DNA from 4 places in the Pseudomonas zhanjiangensis genome. Region 1 is predicted to be linked to each of the others. Evidence: predicted binding sites of a transcription regulator. Region 1 holds the regulator's gene; each other region holds the start of a gene.
The links. Region 1 encodes sigma-54, which starts transcription at its own class of promoters, with help from an activator protein. Its sites were predicted from a motif close to ANTGGCATNNANNTTGCTNT; they were not measured.
Positions count from the first base shown of each region.

Region 2: a site for sigma-54 is predicted at 1,827-1,846, ahead of glnA (glutamate--ammonia ligase). Genes of this name have one in related genera too.
Region 3: a site for sigma-54 is predicted at 2,089-2,108, ahead of AB5S05_RS16925 (saccharopine dehydrogenase family protein). Genes of this name have one in related genera too.
Region 4: a site for sigma-54 is predicted at 3,467-3,486, ahead of nirB (nitrite reductase large subunit NirB). Genes of this name have one in related genera too.

Region 1 covers NZ_JBFTEG010000006.1:134,971-142,697, reverse strand. Annotated here, with positions in the region: gene tldD (metalloprotease TldD) at 1-1,038, shown strand, start outside; gene yjgA (ribosome biogenesis factor YjgA) at 1,081-1,599, opposite strand; gene pmbA (metalloprotease PmbA) at 1,704-3,050, shown strand; gene AB5S05_RS10005 (HPr family phosphocarrier protein) at 3,111-3,383, opposite strand; gene rapZ (RNase adapter RapZ) at 3,396-4,253, opposite strand; gene ptsN (PTS IIA-like nitrogen regulatory protein PtsN) at 4,256-4,720, opposite strand; gene hpf (ribosome hibernation-promoting factor, HPF/YfiA family) at 4,737-5,045, opposite strand; gene AB5S05_RS09985 (RNA polymerase factor sigma-54) at 5,240-6,748, opposite strand; gene lptB (LPS export ABC transporter ATP-binding protein) at 6,882-7,607, opposite strand; gene lptA (lipopolysaccharide transport periplasmic protein LptA) at 7,611-7,727, opposite strand, start outside.
Region 2 covers NZ_JBFTEG010000016.1:56,394-64,120, forward strand. Annotated here, with positions in the region: gene typA (translational GTPase TypA) at 1-28, opposite strand, end outside; gene thiI (tRNA uracil 4-sulfurtransferase ThiI) at 158-1,612, opposite strand; gene glnA (glutamate--ammonia ligase) at 1,942-3,348, shown strand; gene AB5S05_RS17665 (DUF4124 domain-containing protein) at 3,508-4,035, shown strand; gene AB5S05_RS17670 (DUF4124 domain-containing protein) at 4,053-4,673, shown strand; gene glnL (nitrogen regulation protein NR(II)) at 4,866-5,951, shown strand; gene ntrC (nitrogen regulation protein NR(I)) at 5,948-7,384, shown strand; gene AB5S05_RS17685 (hypothetical protein) at 7,655-7,727, opposite strand, start outside.
Region 3 covers NZ_JBFTEG010000015.1:5,253-12,979, reverse strand. Annotated here, with positions in the region: gene AB5S05_RS16930 (Orn/Lys/Arg family decarboxylase) at 1-1,909, opposite strand, end outside; gene AB5S05_RS16925 (saccharopine dehydrogenase family protein) at 2,152-3,249, shown strand; gene AB5S05_RS16920 (ABC transporter ATP-binding protein) at 3,598-4,386, shown strand; gene AB5S05_RS16915 (ABC transporter substrate-binding protein) at 4,401-5,153, shown strand; gene AB5S05_RS16910 (ABC transporter permease) at 5,212-5,907, shown strand; gene AB5S05_RS16905 (ABC transporter permease) at 5,904-6,593, shown strand; gene AB5S05_RS16900 (Lrp/AsnC family transcriptional regulator) at 6,701-7,162, shown strand; gene AB5S05_RS16895 (thiamine pyrophosphate-binding protein) at 7,211-7,727, opposite strand, start outside.
Region 4 covers NZ_JBFTEG010000027.1:11,743-19,469, reverse strand. Annotated here, with positions in the region: gene AB5S05_RS20670 (nitrate reductase) at 1-447, opposite strand, end outside; gene nirD (nitrite reductase small subunit NirD) at 542-868, opposite strand; gene nirB (nitrite reductase large subunit NirB) at 865-3,321, opposite strand; gene AB5S05_RS20655 (bifunctional protein-serine/threonine kinase/phosphatase) at 3,608-5,275, opposite strand; gene AB5S05_RS20650 (nitrate/nitrite transporter) at 5,504-6,715, opposite strand; gene AB5S05_RS20645 (cytochrome C) at 7,174-7,659, opposite strand; gene AB5S05_RS20640 (thioesterase family protein) at 7,724-7,727, opposite strand, start outside.

The DNA of each region.
Region 1 (7,727 bases):
AAAGAGATCGATCAGGCCACCCGTGCCCTGGATACGCGGATCAAGCAGGTCACCGTCAGCCTGGCCGGCGTCTGGGACCGGGTGCTGGTAGCCAGCATCGATGGCGGACTCAGCAGCGACGTGCGTCCACTGGTGCGTTTCAACGTCAGCGTCATCGTCGAGCAGGACGGCCGTCGCGAGCGCGGTGGCCACGGCGGCGGCGGGCGTACCGATTACCGCTATTTTCTGCAGAAGGACAGCCACGGCGAAAGCCGCGCCCTGGGCTATGCCCGCGAGGCGCTGCGCCAGGCGCTGGTCAACCTCGAGGCGATTGCGGCGCCGGCCGGCACCATGCCGGTGGTGATGGGCGCCGGCTGGTCCGGCGTGCTGTTGCACGAGGCGGTCGGCCATGGCCTGGAGGGCGATTTCAACCGCAAGGGCAGCTCGGCCTACAGTGGCCGGGTCGGCGAGAAGGTCGCCTCCAGCCTCTGCACCATTGTCGATGACGGCACCCTGGCCGAACGACGCGGCTCACTCAGCGTCGACGATGAAGGCACGCCGACCCAGTGCACCACCCTGATCGAGAATGGCGTACTCAGGGGTTACATGCAGGACAAGCTGAATGCGCGCCTGATGGGCGTCGCCGGCACCGGCAACGGTCGCCGCGAATCCTACGCGCACCTGCCGATGCCGCGCATGACCAACACCTACATGCTGGCCGGCGAGAGCGATCCGGAGGAGATCATCCGCTCGGTAAAGCGCGGTATCTACTGCGCCAACCTCGGTGGCGGTCAGGTCGACATCACCAGCGGCAAGTTCGTCTTTTCCACCAGCGAGGCCTACCTGATCGAGAACGGCAGGATCACCGCCCCGGTCAAGGGCGCGACCCTGATCGGCAACGGCCCGGAGGCCATGAGCCGGGTGTCGATGGTCGGCAACGACCTGGCCCTGGACAGCGGCGTCGGCACCTGCGGCAAGGACGGCCAGTCGGTGCCGGTCGGCGTCGGTCAGCCGACCCTGAAGATCGACGCGATCACCGTGGGGGGGACTGGGGCATAAAGAGGCGTGGTCGCGGGACCCACCCGCCCGCGGCTGCGCTGATCAGCGCAGGCCGCGTTGGCTTTCGTCCAGTTCGCGGATGTACTTGAAGATCTTTCGCGAGGCGGCTGGCGGCTTGTTCTGCGCCGCCTCGTGCTGGGCCTGGCGGATCAACTGGCGCAGGTGCTGGCGGTCGGCGTCGGGGTACTCGCCGACGAAGGCTTCGAGCACCTCGTCATTGCCGCCGAGCAGGCGGTCGCGCCAGCGCTCCAGATTGTGGAAGCGCTCGTTGTACTGGCGGCTGGAGGCGTCGAGCTGGTCGAGCAGCGCCACTATGGCTTCGATGTCCTGGTCGCGCATGAGCTTGCCGATGAACTGCACATGGCGCTTCTTGGCGGCATTGGCCGTGTGTTTCGGCGCCTCCGCCAGGGCCCGGCGCAAGGCATCGGTCAGCGGTAGCTTGTTCAGCAGGTCGGGTTTCAGGGTGGTCAGGCGTTGCCCCAGGTCCTGCAGCGCATGCAGTTCGCGCTTGACCTGGGTTTTGCTCTTCTCACCGGAGAAGTCGTCGAGGTATTCAGACATGGGGGCGGTCCAATGGAAAACGTCGCCATGATAGCAGCAAGTGTCCAGCTGCAAGCGTTCGGCCCAATGCGCCAGGGCTTGTCGCTCATCGTTCAGGAGTGTTTATGAGAGCAGTAGATAGCGTCGGCCCCGAGGCCTTGCCGCAGTTGCAGGCCCAGGTCGAACAGATTGTCGCCGAGGCGAGGAGGCAAGGGGCGACGGCCTGCGAGGTCGCCGTTTCGGTCGAGCAGGGGTTGTCCACCACGGTGCGCCAGCGCGAGGTGGAAACGGTCGAGTTCAATCGCGACCAGGGCTTCGGCATCACCCTGTACCTGGGCCAGCGCAAGGGCTCGGCGAGCACCTCGGCCAGCGGCGATGCGGCCATCCGGGAAACCGTGGCGGCGGCGCTGGCGATTGCCCGACACGCCTCCGAGGACCCCTGTGCGGGCCTGGCGGATGCCGCCCTGATGGCCCGCGAGCTGCCGGACCTGGACCTCTATCATGCCTGGGCGATCAGTCCGGAGCAGGCCATCGAGCAGGCCCTGCGCTGCGAGGCCGCGGCCTTCGCCGAGGACCCGCGGATCAGCAATGCCGATGGCACCACCCTCAATACCCACCAGGGCTGTCGTGTGTATGGCAACAGCCACGGCTTCGTCGGCGGTTATGCCAGCACCCGCCACAGCCTGAGCTGCGTGATGATCGCCGAGGCCGACGGCCAGATGCAGCGTGACTACTGGTACGACGTCAATCGCCAGGGTGAACTGCTGGCGGACGCCGCGAGCATCGGCCAGCGCGCCGCGCAGCGCTCGGTCAGTCGCCTGGGCGCCCGGCCGGTCCCCACCTGCGAGGTGCCGGTGCTCTTCGCCGCCGAGGTGGCGAGCGGCCTGTTCGGCCACTTTCTCGCGGCGATCTCGGGCGGCAATCTGTACCGCAAGTCGTCCTTCCTCGAGGGCTCCCTGGGCCAGAGCCTGTTTCCCGAGTGGCTGACCCTCGACGAGCGCCCGCATATCCCGCGGGCCCTGGGCAGCGCGGCGTTCGACGGCGATGGCCTGGCCACCTACGCCAAGCCCTTCGTCGAGGGCGGCGAGCTGGTGTCCTACGTGCTTGGCACCTACTCCGGGCGCAAGCTGGGCATGCCCAGCACGGCCAACGCCGGTGGCGTGCACAACCTGTTCGTCAGCCATGGCGAAGAGGATCAACAGGCGTTGATCAAGCGCATGGGCCGTGGCCTGCTGGTCACCGAGTTGATGGGGCAGGGGCTGAACATGGTCACCGGCGACTATTCACGCGGTGCCGGCGGCTACTGGGTGGAAAACGGCGAGATCCAGTTCCCGGTGCAGGAGGTGACCATCGCCGGCAACCTGCGCGACATGTTCAAGCAGATAGTCGCGGTAGGGCGTGATCTGGAGCTGCGCAGCAACATTCGCACCGGCTCGGTACTGATCGAGCGGATGACGGTAGCCGGTAGCTGATCCGCCGCCGCAATACCAAGGGGCTGTCCGTGATCGGACAGCCCCTTTTTCTGGCGGTGCTTATTCGCCTTCGTCGAACCTGTTGTTGATCAGCTCGACCAGCGCATCGAGCGCATCGTGATCCTGCTCACCTTCGGTGTGCAGGTGGATGGGGGTGCCCTTGCCGGCGGCCAGCATCATGACCGCCATGATGCTCTTGCCGTCCACCAGGCTTTCGGGGGCGCGGCCGATCTTGACCTGGCAGGGGAAGCGCCCGGCGACCCCGACAAACTTGGCTGCGGCGCGTGCATGCAGGCCCAGCTTGTTGATGATGGTGACTTGGCAGGTGGGCATCGCGGCAATTCCTTAGGCAAGATCGCGGTGGCGAACCTGGACATTCTTCAGCAGCGGTTTCAGGGTCTCGCCGAGGCGATTGGTCAAGTATACCGAGCGATGGTGACCGCCAGTGCAACCGACCGCCACTGTGACATAGGCGCGGTTGCTGGCGGCGAAGCGCGGCAGCCATTTCTTCAGGTAGGCGAGGATGTCCTGGAACATCTCTTCGACGTCGGCCTGGGCCGCGAGGTAGTCGATCACCGGCTGGTCCAGTCCCGAGTAGTCGCGCAGGTCCGGCTTCCAGTAGGGGTTGGGTAGGCAGCGCACGTCGAACACCAGGTCGGCGTCCACCGGCATGCCGCGCTTGAAGCCGAACGACTCGACCAAAAAGGCCGTGCCCGGCTCCGGCTGGTTGAGCAGGCGCAGCTTGAGGCTATCGCGCAGCTGATAGAGATTGAGGTGGGTGGTGTCTATCTTCAGGTCGGCCAGGTCGGTAATCGGCGCCAGCAGCTGGCTTTCCTCGGCGATGGCCTCGGCCAGCGAGCGCTGCTCGTTGGTCAGGGGGTGGCGTCGGCGGGTTTCGGAAAAGCGCTTGAGCAGGGTTTCCTCGTCGGCATCCAGGTAGATCACGTCGCACTGGATATGCCGCGCCCGCACTTCGTCGAGCAACTCGGGGAAACGCTTGAGCTGGCTGGGCAGGTTGCGCGCATCGATGGATACGGCCACCTGCGGATGCAGCAATTCGGTGTGCAGCAGGGCGCGCTCGGCGAGCTCCGGGAGCAGGCCGGCGGGCAGGTTATCGATGCAGTAGAAACCGTTATCCTCAAGAACATCGAGGGCGGTGCTTTTGCCGGAGCCCGAGCGACCGCTGACGATGATCAGGCGCATGCTCAGTGACCGCTCTGTACGTCCACTACCACCTGGTACAGGGCATCGCTGCTCTGGGCTTGGCGCAGGCGTTCACGCACTTCGCTGCGGTCGAGCATGCTGGCGATCTGGCGCAGCAGTTCGAGGTGTTCGTCGGTGGCCGCCTCCGGCACCAGCAGGACGAACAGCAGGTCTACCGGGGCGCCGTCGATGGCGTCGAAATCCACTGCCGCGTCCAGACGCAGCAGGGCGCTGATCGGTGCGTTGCAACCGGGCAAGCGGCAATGGGGAATGGCGATGCCATTGCCGAAACCGGTCGAACCGAGTTTCTCTCGGGCGATCAGGCTTTCGAAAATGTCCTGGCTATCCAGCTCGGGCAGATCGCGTGCCACCAGGTTGGCGATCTGTTCGAGCACACGCTTCTTACTGCCTCCCGGCACGTTCACCAGGGAACGGCCGGGGGTCAGGATGTTTTCAAGTCGGATCATAGGAGGGGGGGCGATCTCAGCGGGCCATTGCGCCCTGCTGGCGCTCGAGCTGCTTTTCCTTGTGCTTGATGAGTTGACGGTCGAGTTTGTCGGTCAGTAGGTCGATGGCGGCATACATGTCGTCATGCTCGGCGTTGGCGACGACTTCGCCGCCGGCGATGTGCAGGGTCGCTTCGATCTTCTGCTTGAGCTTCTCGACCTCCATGATGACTTGTACGTTGGTGATCTTGTCGAAGTGGCGTTCCAATCGACCGAGTTTCTCGTCGATGTAGTCACGCAGGGCGTCGGTCACATCCAGCTGATGTCCACTGATGTTGACTTGCATACCGCATTCTCCTTGTTGCCGTGTAAAAGAGACAGGCCTTGAGACCTGCCACCGGAACGCGTCGGCTGGGAAGAGGCTGAGGCAGCGAACCCGGCATTGTCGCTTCTGTACATCCGACGGTGCCGCTAGGGTCGGGACGGGCGAGGCTGGGTTGGTTGTGTGCTGTATCGAGCGATCTTCCGTTCGGTGTCGCCTCAGATCAATCGCTTGCGCTCGCTGGAAGGCGCTATGCCTAGGGATTCGCGGTACTTTGCGACTGTGCGGCGGGCCACTTGAATGCCTTGTGCCTCCAGTAAACCAGCGATCTTGCTATCGCTCAACGGCTTTTTTGCATTTTCCGCGGCGACCAGTTTCTTGATGATCGCGCGGATCGCCGTCGACGAGCACTCGCCGCCCTCGGAGGTACTGACGTGGCTGGAGAAGAAGTATTTCAACTCGTAAATGCCACGCGGGGTGTGCATGAACTTCTGCGTGGTGACGCGCGAGATGGTCGACTCGTGCATGCCGACCGCTTCGGCGATGTCATGCAGAACCAGGGGCTTCATTGCCTCGTCGCCGTAGTCGAGGAAGCCGCGCTGGTGCTCGACGATCTGGGTGGCTACCTTCATCAGGGTTTCGTTGCGGCTCTGCAGACTCTTGATGAACCAGCGCGCCTCCTGCAACTGGTTGCGCATGAAGGTGTTGTCGGCGCTGGCGTCGGCGCGGCGGACGAAACCGGCGTATTGCGGGTTGACCCGCAGGCGCGGCATGGCGTCCTGATTGAGTTCGACCAGCCAGCGGTCGTTGTGCTTGCGCACGATGACGTCGGGCACCACGTATTCGGGCTCGCCCGACTCGATCTGCGAGCCGGGACGCGGGTTGAGGCTCTGGATCAGCTCGATGACCTGGCGCAGCTCGTCTTCCTTGATCTTCAGGCGCCGCATCAGCTGGTTGTAGTCGCGGTTGCCGAGCAGGTCGAGGTAGTCGCCGGCCAGGCGCTGGGCCTCGCTCAGCCAGGCGGTGCTGGCCGGCAGCTGGCGCAGTTGCAGGAGCAGGCATTCGCGCAGGTCGCGGGCGGCAATACCGGCTGGCTCGAACTGCTGGATGCGGTGCAGCACGGCTTCCACTTCGTCCAGCTCGATGTCCAGTTCCGGGTCGAAGGCCTCGACCACCTCCTCAAGCGTCTCTTCCAGGTAGCCCTGCTGGTTGATGCAGTCGATCAGGGTGACGCCGATCAGTCGGTCCTTGTCGGACATCGGGACCAGGTTGAGCTGCCAGAGCAGGTGGCTCTGCAGGCTCTCGCCATTGGATGTACGGGTGGTGAAGTCCCACTCGTCATCGTCGTTGCTCGGCAGGCTGCTGGCGCTGGTCTGGTAGACGTCTTCCCAGGCGGTATCGACCGGCAGCTCGTTGGGAATGCGCTCGTTCCACTCGCCATCTTCCAGGTTGTCCACGGTCTGGGTGGTTTCCTGGTAGCTGGTGTCCTGGTAAGGCTCCTCTTGCTGAGGCGTGGTTGTCGGGCTGTCGGCGCCGTCGGCCAGCGGGTCCGAGCTGTCGAAGTCCTCGCCGTCTTCCTGGCGTTCGAGCATCGGGTTGGACTCCAACGCCTCCTGGATTTCCTGTTGCAGATCCAGGGTGGACAGTTGGAGCAGACGAATGGCCTGTTGCAGCTGCGGAGTCATCGTCAGCTGCTGGCCCATCTTCAGGACTAGCGATGGTTTCATTGCAGACCTTCAATACCGGCGCCTGAGCGCAATCCACTACAGGGCGCCGAGGCGCCACTAGGAAGCAAATTATATGCCTGAGCTGGAGGGGTTTGCCTAGCAGCAGCTGCTGCTCGGCCGACAAAATCGCCATTTACAGGCGGAATTCGTGCCCCAGATACACTTCTTTGACCAGCTGGTTGGCCAGGATGGCAGCGGCATCGCCTTCGGCGATCAGTTGCCCATCATTGACGATATAGGCCGTTTCACAGATGTCCAGGGTCTCGCGGACGTTGTGATCGGTGATCAGCACGCCAATGCCCTTGGCTTTGAGGTGGTGGATGATCTGCTTGATGTCGCCGACCGAGATCGGGTCGACGCCGGCGAAGGGTTCGTCGAGCAGAATGAATTTCGGTGCGGTCGCCAGGGCGCGGGCGATTTCCACGCGGCGCCGTTCGCCCCCGGACAGGCTCATGCCGAGGTTGTCGCGGATATGGCTGATGTGGAATTCCTGCAGCAGGCTTTCGAGTTCCTTGCGGCGCTCGGCGCGGCCCAGGTCCTTGCGCGTCTCGAGGATGGCCATGATGTTGTCGGCCACGCTGAGCTTGCGGAAGATCGAGGCCTCCTGCGGCAGGTAGCCGATCCCGGCGCGGGCGCGGCCGTGCATGGGCTGGTGGCTGACGTCATGCTCGTCGATCAGCACGCGACCCTGGTCGGCCTGGACCAGGCCCACGATCATGTAGAAGCAGGTGGTCTTGCCCGCACCGTTGGGGCCGAGCAGGCCGACGATCTGGCCGCTGTCGATGCTCAGGCTGACATCGCGGACGACCTGGCGGCCCTTGTAGCTCTTGGCCAGGTGCTGCGCTTTCAAAGTGGCCATGCGTTACTGTGCCTGCTGTTCGGCTGGTTTGTTCTTCGGCTGGATCACCATGTCGATGCGCGGACGCGGGGTGGTCACGTTGCTGCCCGTGGCGCGGCCGGCATTGACGATCTGGCGCTG
Region 2 (7,727 bases), on a different contig from region 1:
TGGCGATGTTACGTAGATTTTCGATCACTGTTGTATCTCGATCAGAGGATTCGGTGTGCCGCGTAGTCTAGGCGGCGAGTATGAAGAAACGGGGTATCAACTCGGCAGCCGGTCGGGGGGGCGATGACGGATGCTGCCGCCATTGAGCCCCGGGGTCTTATGTCGGACGATAAACGCGCACATTGGCATGCCCCTCGTTCAACAGGTGATGGGCATGCAGGCGACTCATCACGCCCTTGTCGCAATACAGCAGGTACTGGCGCGTGTCATCGAGCTCCTTGAACTTGCTGTTCAGGGCATAGAACGGCAGCGCCTGCACCTCGATGCCGGGCAGCTCCAGCGGCTCGTCCTCGGCGGCGTCGGGGTGACGGATATCGATGATTACCTGGCCGGCCAGAGCCTCGCCGACTTCCTCGACCTGCACGTCCTTGCCCAGCTCGTCGATCACCTTGTCGATCGGCAGCAGGGTGGCGCGCTCCAGGGCGCGCTCGAGGATCGCCATATCGAACTGTCGCTCTTCGTATTCGATACGCGCCGGCTTGGCCTTGGTGGTCGGGTTCACCGAGATCACCCCGCAGTATTCGGGCATGTGCTTGGCGAACTCGGCGGTGCCGATCTGGTAGGCGGTGTCGATGATGTCCTGCTTGTGGCTGGCGATCAGTGGGCGCAGCACCAGCTTGTCGGTGGCCGAGTCGATCACCGACAGGTTCGGCAGGGTCTGGCTCGACACCTGGCTGATCGCCTCGCCGGTGACCAGGGCATCGATCTGCAGCCTCTCGGCCATACGGGTGGCGGCGCGCAGCATCATGCGCTTGAGGATCACGCCCATCTGGCTGTTGTCGACCTTGCCGAGGATCTCGCCGAGGACTTCCTCGAAGGGCACGCTGATGAACAGCACGCGCTGCGAGCGGCCGAACTTCTGCCACAGGTAGTGGGCAACCTCCATCACCCCCAGCTCGTGGGCACGGCCACCGAGGTTGAAGAAACAGAAGTGGGTGATCAGGCCGCGGCGCATCATCTGATAGGCCGCCACGGTGGAATCGAAGCCGCCGGACATCAGCACTAGGGTCTGCTCCAGCGATCCCAGCGGGTAGCCGCCCAGGCCGTTGTGCTGGCGATGGACGATAAACAGGCGCTGGTCGCGAATCTCCATGCGCACCTCGACCTCGGGCTTCTTCAGGTCGATACCGGCGGCGCCGCACTGCTGGCGCAACTGGCTGCCGACGTAGCGTTCGACATCCATCGAGCTGAAACTGTGCTTGCCGCCGCGCTTGCAGCGCACCGCGAACACCTTGCCCGGCAGCTGGTCGGCGAAATGCAGCTTGCACTTGTCCAGCACATCGTCGAAATCGCCCAGCGGATACTCGTGGACTTCGAGGAACTGGCCAATGCCCGGCGTGCAGCGCAGCCGCTCGATCATCTCCTGCAGCAGCTTGGGCTGGTCGAGCGCGGTTTCCACCTCGAGGTTGTCCCAGACGCCACTGACCTGCAGCTGCGGGTCGAGGTCACGCAACACCAGGCGAATGTTCTTCGCCAACTGCCGGATGAAATGCTTGCGCACCGGCCGGCTCTTGATGGTGATTTCCGGGAAGACTTTAACAATCAGTTTCATGAAAACAGCGCGCGCCGAGGCAACCAAAAAACAGGGGCGCGGATTATAGCGGAAATTGTTCAAGCTTTGACCAAAAATCCCACAGACGGCGCACAGAGCACCGCAATGGTGCGCAGTCGAATTAAATTGACCCAACTTGGTGCAAATATTTCCCACGAAGCGCAGCGCAACCCCCGCCACGCCTGAGTTTCAGCACCTCAGCCCAACTCGGGGCACTGGCATGCAATTTGCTCCCTTGTGAGGCAGGTTGTCCTGGCGGACTATCCCGCCGGGCTTCACCGAACTATCGAGGGCTCACCGATCCGAGCCTTATCCATCTGGAGGACAGCATGTCGAAGTCGATTCAACTGATTAAAGAACACGACGTGAAGTGGGTTGACCTGCGCTTCACCGATACCAAGGGCAAGCAACACCACGTCACCATGCCCGCGCGCGACGCCCTGGACGAAGACTTCTTCGAGCACGGCAAGATGTTCGACGGCTCCTCCATCCACGGCTGGAAAGGCATCGAAGCCTCCGACATGATCCTCATGCCGGTCGACGACACCGCCGTGCTGGACCCGTTCACCGAAGAACCGACCCTGATCCTGGTCTGCGACATCGTCGAGCCGAGCACCATGCAGGGCTACGACCGCGACCCGCGCTCGATCGCCAAGCGCGCCGAGGAATTCCTCAAGTCCACCGGCATCGGCGACACCGTATTCGTCGGCCCGGAGCCTGAGTTCTTCATCTTCGACGAAGTGAAGTTCAAGTCCGACATCTCCGGCTCCATGTTCAAGATCTTCTCCGAGCAGGGTTCCTGGATGACCGACCAGGACGTCGAAGGCGGCAACAAGGGCCACCGCCCGGCAGTAAAAGGCGGCTACTTCCCGGTTCCGCCGTGCGACCACGACCACGAAATCCGTACCGCCATGTGTAACGCCATGGAAGAGATGGGTCTGGTCGTCGAAGTACACCACCACGAAGTGGCCACTGCCGGCCAGAACGAAATCGGCGTGAAGTTCAACACCCTGGTCGCCAAGGCTGACGAAGTTCAGACCCTGAAGTACTGCGTGCACAACGTCGCCGATGCCTACGGCAAGACCGCCACCTTCATGCCCAAGCCGCTGTACGGCGACAACGGCTCCGGAATGCACGTGCACATGTCCATCTCCAAAGATGGCAAGAACACCTTCTCCGGCGAAGGCTATGCCGGCCTGTCCGATACCGCCCTGTACTTCATCGGCGGCATCATCAAGCACGGCAAGGCGCTGAACGGCTTCACCAACCCGTCGACCAACTCCTACAAGCGTCTGGTCCCGGGCTTCGAAGCGCCGGTCATGCTGGCCTACTCGGCCCGCAACCGCTCCGCCTCGATCCGCATCCCGTACGTCGCCAGCCCGAAAGCCCGCCGCATCGAGGCGCGCTTCCCGGATCCGGCTGCCAACCCCTACCTGGCCTTCGCGGCCCTGCTGATGGCTGGCCTGGACGGCATCCAGAACAAGATCCACCCCGGCGATGCCGCCGACAAGAACCTGTACGATCTGCCGCCGGAAGAAGGCAAGCTGATCCCGCAGGTCTGCGGCAGCCTGAAGGAAGCCCTGGAAGAACTGGACAAGGGCCGCGCGTTCCTGACCAAGGGCGGCGTCTTCTCCGACGACTTCATCGATGCCTACATCGAGCTCAAGAGCGAAGAAGAAATCAAGGTGCGCACCTTCGTGCACCCGCTGGAATACGACCTGTACTACAGCGTCTAAGCCAGCCGATCGCCGCCTGGCGGCGTGATGCTCGAGGCCTCCCCGGCAGCCGCCTGGGAGGCCTTTTTTGTGGTCGGCAGTCACAGCCCGACGGCGGCGAACTTGCCAGCACCGCCCACCAGTGCAAGTCTAAGCAGCATACGTACCGGGAGAATGGCCATGCGCCGCCTACTGTCCTGCCTGCTGTTGTGCCTGGCCCTGCCGGCCGGCGCGCAGATATATAAATACACCGACGCCAACGGCAACACGGTGTTCACCAACCAGCCCCCCCAAGGCGTGCCGACCGAAAATATCGAGCTGGCGCCGACCAACAGCGTGCAGATGCAGGCACCGAGCACGCCGCCGCAGCCGAGCACAAACAGCGAGCAGGCCACGCCCTATCGCACCCTGCAATTGAGCGGTGTACCCGAAGACGGTGCCGTGCGCGCCAACGCCGGCGACTTCAGCGTCGCCGTACAACTGGACCCACCGCTGTCGCCCAGCCATCGCCTGCGCCTGCTGCTCGACGGCCAGCCCTACGACCAACCCAGCACCAGCACCCTGCGGCAACTGGAGAATATCGCCCGCGGCGAGCACAGCCTGGCAGTCGAGGTACTCAGTGGCGGCAAGTCGGTTCAACAAAGTGAGGCCATCACCTTCACGGTACAGCGCATAAGTCTGAACAGTCCTGCGCGGAGCGCGCCTTGAGCCCGACACCGAATAACCTGCGCCGCATATTGCTCTGCCTGCTCGTGCTCGCTCAGGGCGCCCTGGCCGAGGTCTACACCTACGTCGATGCCGCTGGCAATCGGGTGTTTACCGACAAGCCCGGGGTCGGCAATGCCCAGCGGGTGACCATCGCCCCATCCAACAGCATGAGCCTGAGCCCGCCCGGCCCGGCGCCCACTGCGCCGCCCAACGAAGCGCCCGCGCCCGCGCCGAGCTACCAGCTGCTGCGCATCCTGCTGCCGGAGCCCGACGCCAGCGTGCGCGACAGCGCCGGCAACCTGCTCGTCACCGCCATCAGCGAGCCGGGCCTGCACCCGGGGCACGGCTATCGCCTGCTGGTCGACGGCCAAGTCATTGGCGAGCCGGGCCGCAGCCCGGTGTTTACTCTGGAGAACCTCGATCGCGGCACCCACCAGCTGGCAGTGGAGATCGTCGACGCCCAGGGCCGCATCGTCGAGCGCACGCCGAGCCAGCCGCTGCACATGCTGCGCATTTCCCTGGCCCAGAAGCGTCAGGCCAATCCCTGCCGGAGGGACGACTACGGGGTCCGCCCCGAATGCCCACTGAAGGACAAGCCCGCGCAAAAGCGCGATATTCCCTTCGTCCCCTTCCTCTGATCCGGCCAGCGCACCACTTCGGTGCGCCATGACGGTCCCCGCGCTATAGTCTCCCCGTTTTGGTTCGCTCGCCCGCCCCAACGAGGAGCCGAAATACCGCTCAGGCCGCCTACTGGCGTGATCACGCGCGTCTTTTCGGGGCTTTGGTTTGCTTCTTGCATTTTTATTTCCATTGCCGGAAAGCCCTAGCCTATGACCATTAATGACGCACTGCACCGCCTGCTGCTCGACAACCTGACCACCGCGACCCTGCTGCTCAATGCCGAACTGCGCCTTGAGTACATGAACCCGGCGGCGGAGATGCTGCTGGCCGTGAGCGGCCAACGCAGCCATGGGCAGTTCATCAGCGAGCTGTTCACCGAGTCGGCCGAAGCCCTGGGGGCATTGAGCCAGGCCGTCGAACAGGCACACCCGTTCAACAAGCGCGAGGCGGTGCTGACCTCGGTCACCGGTCAGACCCTGACTGTCGATTACGCGGTGACGCCGATCATCAATCGCGGCCAGACCCTGCTGCTGCTGGAAGTGCACCCACGCGACCGCCTGCTGCGCATCACCAAGGAAGAGGCCCAGCTGTCCAAGCAGGAAACCACCAAGCTACTGGTGCGCGGCCTGGCCCACGAGATCAAGAACCCGCTCGGCGGCATTCGCGGCGCCGCCCAGCTGCTGGCCCGCGAACTGCCCGAAGAGAGCCTGCGCGACTACACCAACGTGATCATCGAAGAGGCCGATCGCCTGCGTAACCTGGTAGACCGCATGCTCGGCTCGAACAAGCTGCCGTCGCTGGCGATGACCAACGTGCACGAGGTGCTGGAACGGGTCGCCAGCCTGGTCGAGGCAGAAAGCCAGGGCGGCATCACCCTGGTGCGCGACTACGACCCGAGCATTCCCGACCTGATGATCGACCGCGAGCAGATGATCCAGGCCGTGCTCAACATAGTGCGCAACGCCATGCAGGCGATCGCCAGCCAGAACGAACTGCGCCTGGGCCGCATCACCCTGCGCACCCGCACCCTGCGCCAGTTCACCATCGGCCATACCCGTCACCGCCTGGTGGCCCGGGTGGAAATCATCGACAACGGCCCGGGCATCCCCGCCGAACTGCAGGACACCATCTTCTATCCCATGGTCAGCGGACGTGCCGAAGGCACCGGTCTTGGCCTGGCCATCACCCAGAACATCATTAGTCAGCACCAAGGTCTGATCGAGTGCGAGAGCCATCCTGGCCACACCCTGTTCTCGATCTTCCTGCCGCTGGAACAAGGAGTAACTCCGTCATGAGTCGCAGTGAAACCGTATGGATAGTCGACGACGACCGTTCCATCCGCTGGGTCCTGGAAAAAGCCCTGCAACAGGAGGGCATGAGTACCCAGAGTTTCGACAGCGCGGACGGCGTGCTCGGCCATCTCAGCCGCCAGCAGCCCGACGTGATCATCTCCGACATCCGCATGCCCGGCTCCAGCGGCCTGGATCTGCTGGCGCGGATTCGCGAGCTGTACCCACGCCTGCCGGTGATCATCATGACCGCGCATTCGGACCTGGACAGCGCCGTGGCCTCCTATCAGGGCGGCGCCTTCGAGTACCTGCCCAAACCCTTCGACATCGACGAAGCGGTGTCTTTGGTCAAGCGCGCCAACCAGCACGCTCAGGAGCAACAGAGCCTGGCCGCGCCGGTCGAACAACCGCGCACCCCGGAGATCATCGGCGAGGCGCCGGCTATGCAGGAGGTGTTCCGTGCCATCGGCCGCCTCTCCCACTCGAACATCACGGTACTGATCAACGGCGAGTCGGGCACCGGCAAGGAGCTGGTCGCCCACGCCCTGCACCGCCACAGCCCGCGCGCGGCCTCGCCCTTCATCGCCCTGAACATGGCGGCCATTCCCAAGGACCTGATGGAATCGGAGCTGTTCGGCCACGAGAAGGGCGCCTTCACCGGCGCCGCCAACCAGCGCCGCGGCCGCTTCGAGCAGGCCGACGGCGGCACCCTGTTCCTCGACGAGATCGGCGACATGCCGGCCGATACCCAGACCCGCCTGCTGCGGGTACTGGCCGACGGCGAGTTCTACCGGGTCGGCGGCCACACCCCGGTCAAGGTCGACGTGCGCATCATCGCCGCCACCCACCAGAACCTGGAAAACCTGGTGCAGGACGGCAAGTTCCGCGAGGACCTGTTCCACCGCCTGAACGTCATCCGCATTCACATCCCACGCCTGTCCGACCGCCGCGAGGACATTCCCACCCTGGCCCGGCACTTCCTGGCCCGCGCCGCGCTGGAGCTGGCGGTGGAGCCCAAGCTGCTGAAGAGCGAGACCGAGGACTATCTGCAGCAGCTGCCCTGGCCGGGCAACGTGCGTCAGCTGGAGAACACCTGCCGCTGGATCACGGTGATGGCCTCGGGTCGCGAGGTGCACATCGACGACCTGCCGCCGGAATTGCTCAACCAGCCGCAGGACAGCGCGCCGGCGAGCAACTGGGAGCAGGCCCTGCGCCAGTGGGCCGATACCGCCCTGGGCCGCGGCCAGTCGAACCTGCTCGACAGCGCGGTGCCGGCGTTCGAACGGATCATGATCGAGACGGCTCTCAAACACACCGCCGGCCGGCGCCGCGACGCCGCCCTGCTGCTGGGCTGGGGGCGCAACACCCTGACGCGCAAGATCAAGGAGCTGGGGATGAACGTCGACGGCGGCGAGGATGACGACAACGACGACGCCTGAAGCGTCCCCCGGCAAAGCAGAAGCGGGCCTCGTGCCCGCTTTTTCGTTTCCGGTCGAATGCGCCATATCGGCGCCCTGCCACAGCAGGATGCACTCAAGCAGTTCAGCCCTGCGGCAGCCGCGAGCAGCAACAACCCCTCACCGATTGGCTGCAGGCCCCGCCCTCACTGGGCTCCAGCAAAAAATTAAAAGTTGGCACGCGCCCTGCAGTGATTACAGCAATCCCAGTTTCGGGGACCTTGGTACAGGCAGGCCGGGGAATCCCCTCTTTTATTCGTAGACCAGGCTGAGCGTCAGCCGCCAGCGCCCGCCCTGCTCCTCGGCACGCCACTCGGCGCGCAGC
Region 3 (7,727 bases), on a different contig from region 1:
CCGTGGCGTTTTGCTGATAGCAGGCATGCAGGGCGTCGCACAGGTCGCGCAGGCCCATGCCCTGGTAGTGCGTGCCGGCGGCCTGGGCGATGGAGGGCAAGGCCGCGGCCAGCGGCAGGTTGGCGTCATAGCTGCGCTTGAACTCCAGTAGCTCGGTCAACAGGGTGCTCCACTTGCCCTTGGTGATGCCCATGGAGAACAGCACCAGGAACGAATACAGACCGGTCTTCTCGACCACCAGACCGCGCTCCCAGAGGAACTTGCTGACCACTGCCGCCGGAATTCCGCGCGTCCCGCTGGTCAGGCCAGGGGTCACCAGGGTGACCTTGATCGGGTCGAGCAGCACATAGTCCTCGACCACTTCGCCGAACCCGTGCCACTCGGCCCCGGGCTGCAGCAGCCAGTGGGCGGTGTTGACCTCGTCGGCACCCTCGGCCAGCGGCGGCTGCCAGATGCTGAACCACCAGTCGTCAGCGCTCAGGTTCTGGCGCAGATTGGCCAGGGCGCGGCGGAAGCTCAGGGCCTCATCGAAGGTTTCCTGGATCAACGAACGCCCCGCCGGCCCTTCCATCATCGCCGAGGCCACGTCCAGCGAGGCGATGATGCCGTACTGCGGCGAGGTGGAGATGTGCATCATGAACGCCTCGTTGAAGCGATCGCGGTCCAGCTGGCGCACGCCGCCGTCCTGCACATGGATCATCGAGGCCTGGCTGAAGGCCGCCAGCAGCTTGTGGGTGGAGTGGGTGCTGAACACCAGCGGGCCATTGGCCTCGCGCGAGGTGCCCATGCCATAGCGCCCGGCATAGAACTCGTGGAACGCGGCGTAGGCATACCAGGCCTCGTCGAAATGCAGCACCTCGACGCTGTCGCCCAGGGCCTGCTTGATCAGCTCGGCGTTGTAGCACAGGCCGTCGTAGGTCGAGTTGGTCACCACCGCCAGCTTGACCCGGGCGCCCGTGCGGCCCTTGGCCAGAGGGCTGGCGGCGATCTTGGCCTGGATCGATGCCTGGGAAAACTCGCTCAGGGGGATCGGCCCGATGATCCCCAGCTCGTTGCGCTCCGGGCACAGGTACAGGGGTATGGCGCCGGTCATGATGATCGAATGCAGCACCGACTTGTGGCAGTTGCGATCCACCAGCACCAGGTCGTCGCGACCGACCATGCTGTGCCAGACGATCTTGTTCGCCGTCGAGGTGCCGTTGATCACGAAGAAGGTATGGTCGGCGCCGAAGTTGCGTGCCGCACGGTCCTCGGCCTCGGCCAGGGGGCCGGTGTGGTCGAGCAGCGAGCCCAGCTCCGGCACTGACACCGACAGGTCGGAGCGCAGGGTGTTCTCGCCGAAGAACTGATGAAAGGCCTGCCCCACCGGACTCTTGCGGTAGGCCACGCCACCGCCGTGGCCGGGCGTGTGCCAGGAATAGTTGGATTGCGCGGTGTGCTGCACCAGGGCGCGGAAGAACGGCGGCAACAGGCCGTCCAGGTAGTTGCGCGCCGCACGGGCGACCTGGCGGGCGAGGAAGGGCACCGTGTCCTCGAACAGGTAGAGGATGCCGCGCAACTGGTTGAGGTCGGGCATCGCCTCTGCCGGCGCATTCTCGATGGTGACCTGCTCGCCGATCGCGAAGATCGGCAACTGCGGTGCCCGAACCCGGGCGATGCGGATCAGCTCGACCATGTCCTGCAGCAGGTGCTGGTTCTCCCCCGCGCCTTCGGCGGTCACCAGGATGCAGGCCAGGCCGTGGTGGGTCGAGGCGACGATGCGCCCCTCGGCGGAGGTGGCGGTGCTGAGGATGCTGAAGCCGTCCTGCTCCAGCTCCTGGGCGATGGCGCGGACCCGGTCGCCGGCCACGGTGTCGGCCTTGATATCGCGGTGCACGATCAGGATCGGGAACTTCAGGTCTTTGTACATGGCGCAGTCCCTGGGCATGGCTGTCGGCTGCCCGCTTCTTTCAGCGTATAGCCTGCGGCGCAGAACGCGACCTAAAAGATCGCCGCGGGGTTGGCCTGGCCAGCCAATGCTCGACTAATTGCTTGGTATATACGTCATATCGTCTGCAATTTTCATCTTATTGATGCCTTATGAGTCTTATTGTCATACCAGGTGCTCTTTAGACTGACCCAGTCCGAAATAAACCCCTGGAGAAAACAACAATGAACGTCCTCCTGCTTGGCGCTGGCCACATCGGTTTCACCATCGCGCAACTGCTGCACAACAGCGGCGACTACAAGGTACTGGTGGCCGATCGCGAGGCCGCTTCGCTCAAGGCCATCGATGCCCTGGGCATCGCCACCCGGCAGCTCGACTCGGCCGATGCCGGCGCCCTCGAGGCGCTGATGCATGACTACGATGCCGTGCTCAATGCCCTGCCCTACCACATGGCCATCACCGTCGCCCAGGCGGCGAAGAACAGCGGCACCCACTACTTCGACCTGACCGAAGACGTGCACGCGACCAAGACCATCATGGAGCTGGCCAAGGACGCCAAGACCGCGTTCATGCCGCAATGCGGCCTGGCGCCGGGCTTCATCGGCATCGCCGCGCACTCGCTGGCCAGCGACTTCGACAGCGTGCGCGAAGTGAAGATGCGCGTCGGCGCCCTGCCGGAGTTCCCCACCAATGCGCTGAAGTACAACCTGACCTGGAGCGTCGACGGCCTGGTCAACGAGTACTGCCATCCCTGCGAGGCGATCCGCAACGGCAAGCTGCAGATGGTCCAGCCGCTCGAGGGCCTGGAGCACTTCTCCCTGGACGGCGTCGAGTACGAGGCCTTCAACACCTCCGGCGGCCTGGGCACCCTGTGCGAAACCCTGCAGGGCAAGGTCGAAGTCCTCGACTACAAGACCGTGCGTTATCCCGGCCACCGCGACCTGATGAAGTTCCTTCTGGAAGACCTGCGCCTGGCCGGCCATCAGGAAAAACTCAAGGACATCCTGCGCGGCGCCGTGCCCAGCACCATGCAGGACGTGGTGCTGGTGTTCGTCACCGTCAACGGCATGAAGGACGGCAAGCTGGTGCAGCAGGTGTTCAGCCGCAAGATCTTCGCCGCGGTGCAGAACGGCCGCCTGACCAGCGCCATCCAGATCACCACCGCCGCCGGCATCTGCGCGGCACTGGACCTGTTCCGCGAGAAGCGCCTGCCGCAGGCGGGCTTCATCAGCCAGGAGCAGGTTTCCCTGGACGACTTCCTCGCCAACCGTTTCGGCCTGGCCTACGAAGAGCACAGCGATCAGACCCAGGAAGCCGCCTGAGTCTGTCCGGGCGCGCGGCGGCCAGGCCGTCGCGTGCCACGGGCTGCCGCACAAGGTACCGGGATGGCTCGACAGCCCGGCCGCCGCAAGAACCGGCTCGCCCAGGCGGCGAGTTGAGTCCTTTGCGGAATGCTACGAGCCCCTGTTTTCCCTGGCCGGATGCGCGCGCAGACGGCGCGCCGTGCGCGTTGAGGCGGCCCCGGCACCATCCGCAGCGCCTGTGCTGGAGGGCCTGCAACTGATCGACCTGACGCAATACTGAACGCCCGCGACGCATAACCGGCAGCAGCGCAGGGCGTGACCCGGCAGTATCCGTTACGCGAAAAAAGAATAATAAGAGGTGCTTCAATGACTGGTTTCCCAGCGACTGGTTCCCCAGCTGCACTCGAGATCCGCGACCTGCACAAACGCTATGGCGCGCACGAGGTACTCAAGGGCATTTCCCTGACCGCCCGCGACGGCGACGTCATCTCCATCCTCGGCTCGTCCGGCTCGGGCAAGTCGACCTTCCTGCGCTGCATCAACCTGCTCGAATCGCCCCATCGCGGGCAGATCCTGGTCAACGGCGAAGAGCTGCGCCTGAAGAAAGGCCATGACGGCGCCCTGGTCGCGGCCAGCAACCAGCAGATCAACCGGCTGCGCAGCGAGATCGGCTTCGTCTTCCAGAGCTTCAACCTGTGGCCGCACATGAGCGTGCTCGACAACATCACCGAGGCGCCGCGCCGGGTGCTCGGCCTGAGCAGGGCAGAAGCCACCGAGCGCGCCGAGGCCCTGCTGGCCAAGGTCGGCATCGCCGACAAGCGCCACGACTACCCCAACCAGCTCTCCGGCGGTCAGCAGCAACGTGCGGCCATCGCCCGCACCCTGTGCATGGAGCCCAAGGTGATCCTGTTCGACGAGCCGACCTCGGCCCTCGACCCGGAGATGGTCCAGGAAGTCCTCAACGTGATCCGCGCGCTGGCCGACGAAGGCCGCACCATGCTGCTGGTCACCCACGAAATGAACTTCGCCCGCCAGGTGTCGAGCGAAGTGGTGTTCCTCCACCAGGGCCTGGTCGAGGAACAGGGCCCGCCGGCCCAGGTGTTCGACAACCCCAGCTCGGCGCGCTGCAAGCAGTTCATGTCCAGCAACCACTAACGGAGTGTCACCGCATGCATAAGTACAAGAAAATCTTGCTGACCACCGCCGCCGCCCTGGCATTCGCCAGCGGCGCAGTCGCCGCCGACAAACTGAAGATCGGCACCGAAGGCGCCTACCCGCCGTTCAACCTGATCGACGCCAGTGGCGCGGTTGGCGGCTTCGACGTGGAAATCGCCCAGGCCCTGTGCGCCAAGATGCAGACCGAGTGCGAGGTGGTCACCTCCGACTGGGACGGCATCATCCCGGCGCTCAACGCCAGGAAGTTCGATTTCCTGGTGGCCTCCATGTCGATCACCGAGGAACGCCAGCAGGCGGTCGACTTCACCGCGCCCTACTACACCAACAAGCTGCAGTTCATTGCGCCCAAGGGCGGCGAGTTCAAGACCGACCGCGCCAGCCTCAAGGGCAAGGTGATCGGCGCCCAGCGTGCCACCATCGCCGGTACCTGGCTGGAAGACAACCTCGGCGAGGTGGTCGACATCAAGCTGTACGACACCCAGGAAAACGCCTACCTGGACCTGACCTCGGGCCGCCTCGACGGCGTACTGGCCGACACCTTCGTCAACTGGGAATGGCTCAAGAGCGAGGCCGGCCAAGGCTTCGAGTTCAAGGGCGAGCCGGTGTTCGACAACGACAAGATCGGTATCGCCGTGCGCAAGGGCGACCCGCTGCGCGAGCGCCTGAACAGCGCGCTGCAGCAGATCGTCGCCGACGGCACCTACCAGCAGATCAACACCAAGTACTTCCCCTTCAGCATCTACTGACCGGCCTGACAGGCGCGGCGCCTGTCGCGCCGTGCCTGTTCCTGTGGTGGGACGAATTATGACTCTCGATCTCTACGGTTTCGGCCCGGCGCTGCTGGCCGGCACCCTGATGACCATCAAACTGGCGCTCTCGGCGCTGTCCCTCGGCCTGGTGCTGGGCCTGCTCGGCGCCCTGGCCAAGACCTCGCCCTACAAGCCGCTGCAATGGCTCGGCGGCAGCTATTCGACCCTGGTGCGCGGCGTTCCCGAACTGCTCTGGGTTCTGCTGATCTATTTCGGCACGGTCACCCTGCTGCGCGGCCTGGCCGACCTGATCGGCGTCGCCAGCCTGGAACTGAGCCCCTTCGCCGCCGGCACCATCGCCCTCGGCCTGTGCTTCGGCGCCTACGCCACCGAGGTGTTCCGTGGCGCCATCCTGGCCATTCCCAAGGGCCACCGCGAGGCCGGCCAGGCCCTCGGCCTGTCCAAGCCGCGCATCCTCTGGCGCCTGATCCTGCCGCAGATGTGGCGCATCGCCCTGCCCGGCCTGGGCAACCTGTTCATGATCCTGATGAAGGACACCGCGCTGATCTCGGTGATCGGCCTGGAAGAAATCATGCGCCGCTCGCAGATCGCCGTGACCTCGAGCAAGGAGCCCTTCACCTTCTTCCTGGTCGCCGCCTTCATCTACCTGAGCCTGACCATCCTCGCCATGATCGGCCTGTACCTGCTCGAGAAGCGTGCCGGCCGCGGTTTCATCAGGAGCGCTGCATGAACTGGGAACTGATCATCAAATGGCTGCCGAAGATTGCCGAAGGCGGCCTGTTGACCCTGGAGCTGGTGGCCATCGCGGTGATCGCCGGCCTGCTGCTGGCGATTCCGCTGGGCATCGCCCGCGCCTCGCGGCACTGGTGGCTGCGCGCCCTGCCCTACGCCTACATCTTCTTCTTCCGCGGCACGCCACTGCTGGTGCAGCTGTTCCTGGTCTACTACGGCCTGGCCCAGTTCGAGGCCGTGCGCGAGGGGCCGCTGTGGCCGTTCCTGCGCGATGCCTACTGGTGCGCCGTGGTCACCCTGACCCTGCACACCGCGGCCTATATCGCCGAGATCCTGCGTGGCTCGATCCAGGCCATCCCGCCCGGCGAGATCGAGGCGGCGCGCGCCCTGGGCATGTCCAACCTGCGCACCCTGGTGCACATCATCCTGCCACGCGCCGCACGCATCGGCCTGCCGGCCTACAGCAACGAGGTGATCCTGATGCTCAAGGCCAGCGCCCTGGCCAGCACCATCACCCTGCTGGAACTGACCGGCATGTCGCGCACCATCATCGCCCGCACCTACCAGCCGGTGGAGATCTTCTTCGCCGCCGGGGTGTTCTACCTGGTCGCCGCCTATGTGCTGGTGCAGGGCTTCCGTCTGCTCGAGCGGCGCCTGCGGGTGGACGCCTGCCAGGGTCGCTGATCCGACCGACAACCGGATAGCCGACCCGCGCTCCCGCCCGGCCGCCCACAGCGGGCCGGGCGTTGTCTTTGCTAAGATGCCACTCCGTTTCCCTGGGTAGTTCCGCGATGTCCGAGTTTTCCCCCGTTCGCCTGGACGATATCGACCGCCAGCTGATCGCCGCCCTGCAGCTCAATGCCCGCGAGAGCGTCGCCATGCTCGCGCGCAAGCTGGGTATCGCCCGCACCACGGTGATCTCACGGATCGCCCGCCTGGAGAAGAACAAGATCATCACCGGCTACGGCCTGCGCCTGGGCCAGCGGGTGCTCGACGGTGGCCTGCAGGCCTATGTCGGCATCACTCTGCAGCCGCGCTCGGGCAAGGAAGTGCTGCGCCGGCTGACCCACATGGCCGAGGTCCAGCAGCTGTGCACGGTCAGTGGCGAGTTCGATTTCGTCGCCTGGCTGCGCGCCGAGTCGCCCGAACGGCTGGATGAGTTGCTCGATGAGATAGGCGCGGTGGACGGGGTGGAGAAGACCACCACCTCGATCATCCTGTCCTGCAAGCTGGATCGCGGGCAGAAGCTCTGAGAACGAACCCGGCGGGCGCCGAACGCGCCTGCCGGGTATACATGGCGATCAGGACTGCGCCAGGGCCTGCTCGCGGATCTGGCTGAGGCTCTGCCGCGGGGTCAGGGCCTCCGGGTCCAGGCGGATCTCGATCAGCGCCGGCGTGCCGGCCGCCGCGGCCCGTTCGAAGGCCGCCGGAAACTCCGCGGTGGCCGCCACCACCTCGCCATGCACGCCGTAGGCCCGCGCCAGGGCGGCGAAATCCGGATTGTGCAGGCTGGTGCCGGACACCCGTCCAGGGTAGTGGCGCTCCTGATGCATGCGGATGGTGCCGTACATGCCGTTGTTGACCACGATGACGATCAGGTTGGCCCCATACTGGGCCGCCGTCGCCAACTCCTGGCCATTCATCATGAAGCAGCCATCGCCGGCGAAGGCCACCACCATGCGCTCGGGCGCGGCCAGCTTGGCGGCGATGCCGGCAGGTACGCCATAGCCCATGGAACCGTTGGTCGGTCCCAGCTGGGTGCGGAACCGGCGGTACTGGTAGAAACGCTGGACCCAGACCGCATAGTTGCCGGCGCCG
Region 4 (7,727 bases), on a different contig from region 1:
CTTATAGCCGACGACGGCCGAGCTCATGCACAGGCGCGAGTTGCTGTCGAGGTTGTTGGTGCCGACCAGGGCGCGCGCCAGCTTGTTGAAGGCGTAGTAGTCCTCGGTCAGCAGCTGGCCGGATATGTAGAAGGCGACGCTGTCCGGGCCGTGCTCGCGGATGGTGGCTGCGAACTGGTTGGCGGCGTGATCGAGGGCGCTGTCCCAGTCGCTGCGGGCACGGGCCATGCCCTTGCCCAGGCGCAGCTCGGGGTAGAGACCGCGGGCGTCGAGGTCGCCGGTCAGGTGCAGGGTCGCACCCTTGCTGCACAGCTTGCCGAAGTTGGCCGGGTGCTCGGGGTCGCCTTGGACGCCGAGGATCTTCTCGTCGTCGTGCTCGATCAGCACGCCGCAGCCGACACCGCAGTAGCAGCAGGTCGAGGCGGTGATTTGCGTGGGGCTGGCCATGATTCGGGCTCCTACAGACGTAGGGTGGACGGCGCGGCGCTGGTCCACCGGTACGGGGCGGTGGAAAAGCCGGCGGCGTTTTCCACCCTAGGGCTTATGCGCACTTTTCGGCGGTGTTCAGGGCCAGCAGCACCCGGCCGTTCTCCACCTTGGCATGGTGACGGTGGGCGCAGCCGACATCGGGGGCGACCGCTTCGCCCGATTCCAGCTCGATCTGCCAATTGTGCAGGGGGCAGGCCACCCGCTTGCCGTAGATCAGCCCCTGGGACAGCGGGCCGCCCTTGTGCGGGCAGCGGTCGTCGAGGGCGAAGACCTCGTCGCCGGCGGTGCGGAACACCGCGATATCGCCCTTGGGGCCGGCGACGATGCGCGAGCCGAGCGTGTTGATCTCTTCCAGGGCACAGATATCCAGCCAGTTCATAGGGCGGTCTCCAGGGCGTCGACGACCGGGATGCGGTCGAATTCTTTCTTCAGTTGCGGCTGGGCAATGCGTTCCTGCCAGGGATCCTGCTCGAACGACAGGGCGAACTGCAGGCGGGCGTTGAGCGCCTTGCGGTTGTCCTCGTCTTCCAGCACGGCCTTCTTGATGTGATCCATGCCCACGCGCTGCATGTAGTGCACAGTGCGCTCCAGGTAGAAGGCTTCCTCGCGGTATAGCTGGAGGAAGGCGCCGTTGTATTCGCGTACCTCTTCGGCGGTCTTGAGCTTGACGAAGAACTCGGCGACCTCGGTCTTGATCCCGCCGTTGCCACCGATGTACATCTCCCAGCCAGAGTCCACGCCGATGATGCCGACGTCCTTGATGCCGGCCTCGGCGCAGTTGCGCGGGCAGCCGGAGACGGCCAGCTTGACCTTGTGCGGCGACCACATATTGAACAGGTCGTGCTCCAGGTCGATACCCAGCTGGGTCGAGTTCTGCGTGCCGAAGCGGCAGAACTCGCTACCGACGCAGGTCTTCACGGTGCGAATGGACTTGCCATAGGCGTGCCCGGAGGGCATGTCGAGGTCCTTCCACACGGCGGGCAGGTCGTCCTTCTTGATGCCCAGCAGGTCGATGCGCTGGCCGCCGGTGACCTTGACCATGGGCACGTTGTACTTGTCGGCGACGTCGGCGATGCGCCGCAGCTCCGACGGGTTGGTCACGCCGCCCCACATGCGTGGCACCACCGAGTAGGTGCCGTCCTTCTGGATGTTGGCGTGGGCGCGCTCGTTGATCAGGCGCGACTGCGGGTCGTCCTTGGCTTCGCCCGGCCAGGTGGAGATCAGGTAGTAGTTCAGCGCCGGGCGGCAGGTGGCGCAGCCGTTGGGCGTACTCCAGTTGAGGAACTCCATGGTCTGGGCCATGGTGACCAGGTGCTCGTCGCGGATCGCCTTACGGATCTGCCCGTGGTTGAGCTCGGAGCAGCCGCAGATGGCCTTCTCGCTCTTGGGCTTGACGTCGGCGGCGCCGCCGACGGTGCTGATCAGGATCTGCTCGACCAGGCCGGCGCAGGAGCCGCAGGAGCTGGCGGCCTTGGTGTGCTTCTTGACCTCGTCGACCGAGAACAGGCCGTTCTCCTGGATGGCCTTGACGATGGTGCCCTTGCACACGCCGTTGCAGCCGCAGACCTCAGCGCTGTCGGCCATGTTGGCGGTCTTGTCGGCGCCCTGGTGGCCGACGTCGCCGATGGCGTTCTCGCCGAACATCAGGTGGTCGCGGATCTCGCTGACGTTGTGGTTCTCGCGGATCTGCCGGAAGTACCAGCCGCCGTCGGCGGTGTCGCCGTACAGGCAGGCGCCGACCAGTACGTCGTCCTTGATCACCAGCTTCTTGTACACGCCGCCGATCGGGTCGGACAGGGTGATGGTCTCGGTGCCTTCGGCGCCCATAAACTCGCCGGCGGAGAACAGGTCGATGCCGGTGACCTTGAGCTTGGTCGAGGTCACCGAGCCCTGGTAGCGGGCGAAGCCGAGCTGGGCCAGGTGGTTGGCGCAGACCTTGGCCTGCTCGAACAGCGGCGCCACCAAACCGTAGGCGATGCCGCGGTGGCTGGCGCATTCGCCGATGGCATAGACCCGCGGGTCGTAGGTCTGCAGGGTGTCGTTGACCAGGATGCCGCGATTGCAGGCGATCCCGGCTTTTTCCGCCAGCTCGGTGTTGGGGCGGATACCGGCGGCCATCACCACCAGATCGGCCGGGATCACCTCGCCGTCCTTGAACTTGACCGCGCAGACCCGGCCTTCGCCGTTGTCCAGCAACTCGGCGGTCTGCTTGGGCAGGAGGAACTTCAGGCCGCGGTCTTCCAGGGATTGCTGCAGCAGGTCGCCGGCGGTGCGGTCGAGCTGGCGTTCCAGCAGCCAGTCGCCCAGGTGCACCACGGTGACGTCCATGCCGCGCAGCTTGAGGCCGTTGGCCGCTTCCAGGCCGAGCAGGCCGCCGCCGATGACCACGGCGTGCTTGTGGGTCTTGGCGGTGTCCATCATCCGCTGGGTGTCGGCGATGTCGCGGTAGCCGATCACGCCATCCAGGTCCTTGCCCGGGATCGGCAGGATGAAGGGGTTGGAGCCGGTGGCGATGAGCAGGCGGTCGTACTCGGCTTCGCTGCCATCCTCGGCGATGACCCGGCGCTGCTTGCGGTCGATCTGCACCACCTTGCGTCCGAGCAGCAGCTTGATGTCGTTCTGCGCGTACCAGTTGAGGTCGTTGAGGACGATCTCCTCGAAGGTCTGTTCGCCGGCCAGCACCGGCGAGAGCAGGATGCGGTTGTAGTTCGGGTGCGGCTCGGCACCGAACACGGTGATGTCGTACAGGTCCGGGGCGAGCTTGATCAGCTCTTCGAGCGTCCGCACGCCGGCCATGCCGTTACCGATCATTACCAATTTGAGTTTTTTCATGGTTTCTCACCGTCCTGCATAACCGGAAAACAAAAAAGGCGTCCCGCTAGTCACCTAGCGAGGACGCCTTTGTCCAAGTCCCGTTCTCTCGGGAAGTGCGGTCTTCTACGTTGAAGGCCGTACTTTATGAAATTGTGCCAATACCTAAGCAGAGACTGTGCCAATTCCATGAAGCCCCCGTAATGCGGGCGATTGGCTGGCTGGGTCGGGGTTTTCAGGCAGTTTTCCTGCACCCGTTTAAGGCGGCGCGCGCCTTTCTGGTGCGCGCACCAGTCGGAGGCAGCTACTACTTCAGCAGCAGGATCAGCAGGACCAGGTTGAGCAGCAGCGCCAGCAGGGCGACGCTGCGCCAGACCTTCAGCGGTTCGCGTTCGAGCAGGGGCCGCGGCCGGCTGCTCAAGGCCTGGCGTTCCCCTTGCTCGAGGACCAGCAGCCATTCCTCGGCCGTTTCGTAGCGTTGCGCCGGAGCGGCGCTGACCGCGCGATTGAGGCTCTCGTCGATCCAGCTCGGCAGGTCGGGGCGGTAGCGGCTGGCCGCGGTCGGGTTGCCGAAGCGCGGGTGCTGGAAGGCCTCGATCTCGCCATAGGGATAGTGGCCGGTCAGCAGGTGATAGAGAGTCACCCCGGCGGCATAGAGATCCTGACGGACGTCGGGGGCGCTGCCGGCGAAGGCCTCCGGCGCAATATAGCTGGGGGTGCCGGGCAGGCTGCCGGGCTCGTCACGGGACAGGCCGGGGCAGTAGGCGAGGCCGAAATCCAGCACGCGCAACTCGCCGTCGTCGCTCCACAGGAGGTTTTCCGGCTTGATGTCGCGGTGCAGGATGTTGCGACGATGCAGCATGCCCAGGGCCTTGACCAGGCGCGTGGCGATCTCCAGCCATTGCGGCAGGCCGAGTGGGCCGGCCTGGCGCAACTGGTCGGCCAGGGTCTTGCCGGCATATTCGCGTTGCACGTAGTAGAGGTGCTGGCGCCGGGGCAGGGGATGGATTTCCGGGGAATAGCGGCCGGCCACGCGGCGCAGGAACCATTCCTCCTGCAGCAGCGCCGGCCCGGCCTGCGGCTCATCGGCCCGGCTGAGCGGCAGGGTCTTCAGCAGCCAGGGGCGCGCCTGGCTGTCGCGCACCCGGTAGACCAGCGACTGGCGCGATTCGGCGAACACGCCCTCGACCTGCCAACCCTCGAAATCCTGGCCCTCGCGCAGTTTGGGCGGCAGCGGCCAGTGCTCGAGCTGGGCCAGGGTGTCGGCCAGGGCGCTCTCCGGCAAGCCCTCGATGCGCACCTGCAGGGCGCTGGCGTTATCCTGGCTGCCGGCCAGGTGGGCGGCGCTGACCAGGGCGCGACAGGCCGCGGCGGGGTCCGCTTCGTCGTGCAGGATGCGCTGGATGCCGGCATCGCCGAGGGTGGCCCAGACGCCGTCGCTGACCAGCAGGAAGCTTTCGCCCTGGCGCAGCTCGCCGTCCAGGTAGTCGACCATCAGGTGCTGGTCCAGGCCCATGGCGCGCTTGAGCACATGCTGCATGCCGGGCTGCTCCCAGACATGGTCCTCGCTGATGCGCTCGAGTTGGCCATCGAGCCAGCGATAGGCGCGGCAGTCGCCGACATGTGCGAGGGTGAAGCGCCGGCCGCGCAGGACCAGGGCGGTAAGGGTGGTCAACAGTGGCTGGCCGCCGCCATTGGCCTGTAGCCAGCGATTATGGGCGACCAGCAGGCGGTCGAGCGACTGCGCCACCGCCCAGGTTTCCGGGGTCGAGTAGTAGTCCAGGGCCAGTGCCTGCAGGGTCGCCCGCGCCGCCAGGCCGCCGTCGGCGCACTGGCTGACGCCATCGGCCAGGGCGAACAGGTAGCCCTTGCTCACCGCCAGCGCCGGCGCCGGGGTGACCACGCGAATGGCGTCCTGATTCTCCTGGCGGGGGCCGGTGGCGCTTGCTTCGCCGAAGGTCAGTTGCAGGGCCATGTAGGCAGTCCTGTTGGGTTAAGGGCTGTGGCAAAGGCGGGCTGGCGCCCGGGCTGAGGGTTTGACCGTCGCCGGCTCCCTCGTTGCGCCTGACCAGTGCATTGCCACCCCGTCGGTCAGCCCGCCTTTGCCGCAACCCTCAGCTTTCTCGGGGCGTAGGGTGGAGCGCGCTTTACCGGGCCGGCGATTGGCCGCTGAGCAAAGCGTCGTCCACCCTACGTTAGTCTGTTATACCCGCGCGGCAGTCACCGCCGCCGAGCCCCAGGTGGTGCGCCAGCGCAGCTTGACGCCGTGCAGGCCGACCCAGGCCAGCACGCCGAGGCTGGCGAACAGCCACAGACCCAGTTGGTAATCGCCCGTGTGCTGCTTGATGGCGCCGAGGCCGGCTGCCAGCAGGAAGCCACCGACACCGCCGGCCATGCCGACCAGGCCGGTCATCACGCCGATCTCCTTGCGAAAGCGTTGCGGCACCAGCTGGAACACCGCGCCATTGCCGGCGCCCAGGCCGAGCATGGCGGCGACGAACAGCGCCAGTGCGGCCGCCGAGCTGGGCAGGTTGAAGCCAACCGCGGCGATGCACAGCGACGAGAGGGTGTACATCAGCAGCAGTGCGCGAATGCCGCCGATGCGGTCGGCCAGGGCGCCGCCGAACGGACGCAGCAGGCTACCGGCGCAGACACAGGCGGCGGTGTAGTAGCCGGCGGTCACCGGGTCCAGGCCGTACTGGTCGTTGAAGTAGCCGGGCAGGGCGCTGGCCAGGCCGATGAAGCCGCCGAAGGTGACGCTGTAGAAGAACATGAACCACCAGCTGTCGCGGTCGCCCAGGGCCTTGAGGTAGTCGGCCAGGGCTTTCGGCTTGGGCCGCTCGGGGGCGTTCTTCGCCACCAGGGCAAAGATCACCAGGGTGATCAATAGCGGGATCAGCGCCCAGCCGAACACGTTCTGCCAGCCGAACAGGGCCGCCAGACCGGGGGCGAAGATCGCCGCCAGGACGGTACCGGAGTTGCCTGCCCCGGCGATGCCCATGGCCTTGCCCTGGTGTTCGGCCGGGTACCACTGGGACGCGAGCGGCAGGGCGACGGCGAAGGCTGCGCCGGCGAAACCGAGGAACAGGCCGAGCAGCAGCGCATGCTCATAGGTCTGGATGCCGATCTTCCAGGCGGCGAACAGCGAGCAGATCACCACGACCTGGCCGAGCAGGCCGGCAGTCTTCGGCGACAGGCGATCGGCCAGCAGGCCCATGAAGATGCGCAACACGGCGCCGGCCAGGATCGGCGTGGCGACCATCAGGCCACGCTGCTGGGCACTCAGCTCGAGGGCAGTGGCGATCTGCACGGCCAGCGGCCCGAGCAGGTACCAGACCATGAAGCTCAAATCGAAATAGAGAAAAGCGGCGAACAGCGTCGGTGTATGGCCGGCCTTCCAGAAACTGTTATTCATCGATCACCTCGTCAGCAAGAAGGAACCCGGCCGGGCGCGAGACACCATGGTCGTGGACACGGTGGCCGCACCCGCCGGGGAGGCGCCGCACTTGTGGTGCCACGCCCTGCGGCCGAAGCCACAGCTGGGTTGAGAGCGTTACCGGCGGCGCCGCTGGATCACAGCGGCGCCGCCAGCCCCGGGCGTTGGGGCGAAAACGAAAAACGTCGCGTCACCGGGCGCCGTTGGGCGAGGGTGAGGCGACGTCTTTGTCGTTTGTGAAGGCAGCCGCCATTGGCTGCTTGTGGGTGTGTCAAAGCAAGAGCCGAGCCAACCGGCCAGGGCCACTAAAATCGGGGCTTGATGGCGCACGGAGGCGCATCGAATGAATCAAAATGGGGCGTCACGCCGTTCCGTGCGCTGCAACGGGGCGCGCAGGGTGACGGATCCCCGACTTGCTAAACGGCCACTGGGCGCTATCAGTCGCCGGCAGGCGGCGACGGGAAGATCACCACCGGACCCACTGGCACCTGTCCCGGCGGCAGGGCCTCAGGGGCCGGCTCGCCCGCAGGCCCGAGGTATCTGACCAGCTGGTAGATCGCCAACAGGTCATCGTCGGTCATGACGTGCAGGGTTTCGTTGGGCATGGGCGGACGGAAATCGGCCGTGCGGGCCAGGGCCAGCCACTGGCTCTCGCTGAGCTGCGCCAGTCGCAGGCGCAGATTCTTCGCATAGCTGGTGCCCCAGGGCCCATTCCAGCCCATCCGGTCGCCCTTGAGCCAATCGCTTTCGGGTATCGCGCCGGGGGCCTGCAGATAGCCGGCGGTATGACAGTCGTTGCAGCCCGCGATCTTGACCAGGTAGCGACCACGCTCGATTTGTGCGTCGTCGGCCAGGGCCAGCGAACTGCAGATCAGCAGGCCGGCCAATACCAGGCGGGGCAGTGAAGCGGCAGTGGAAAACATGGCTGAACCTCATGAGGTTGCACGCTGCCACTAGGTATAGCCCAGGCCCGCCGGCAGCGCCCGCTCAG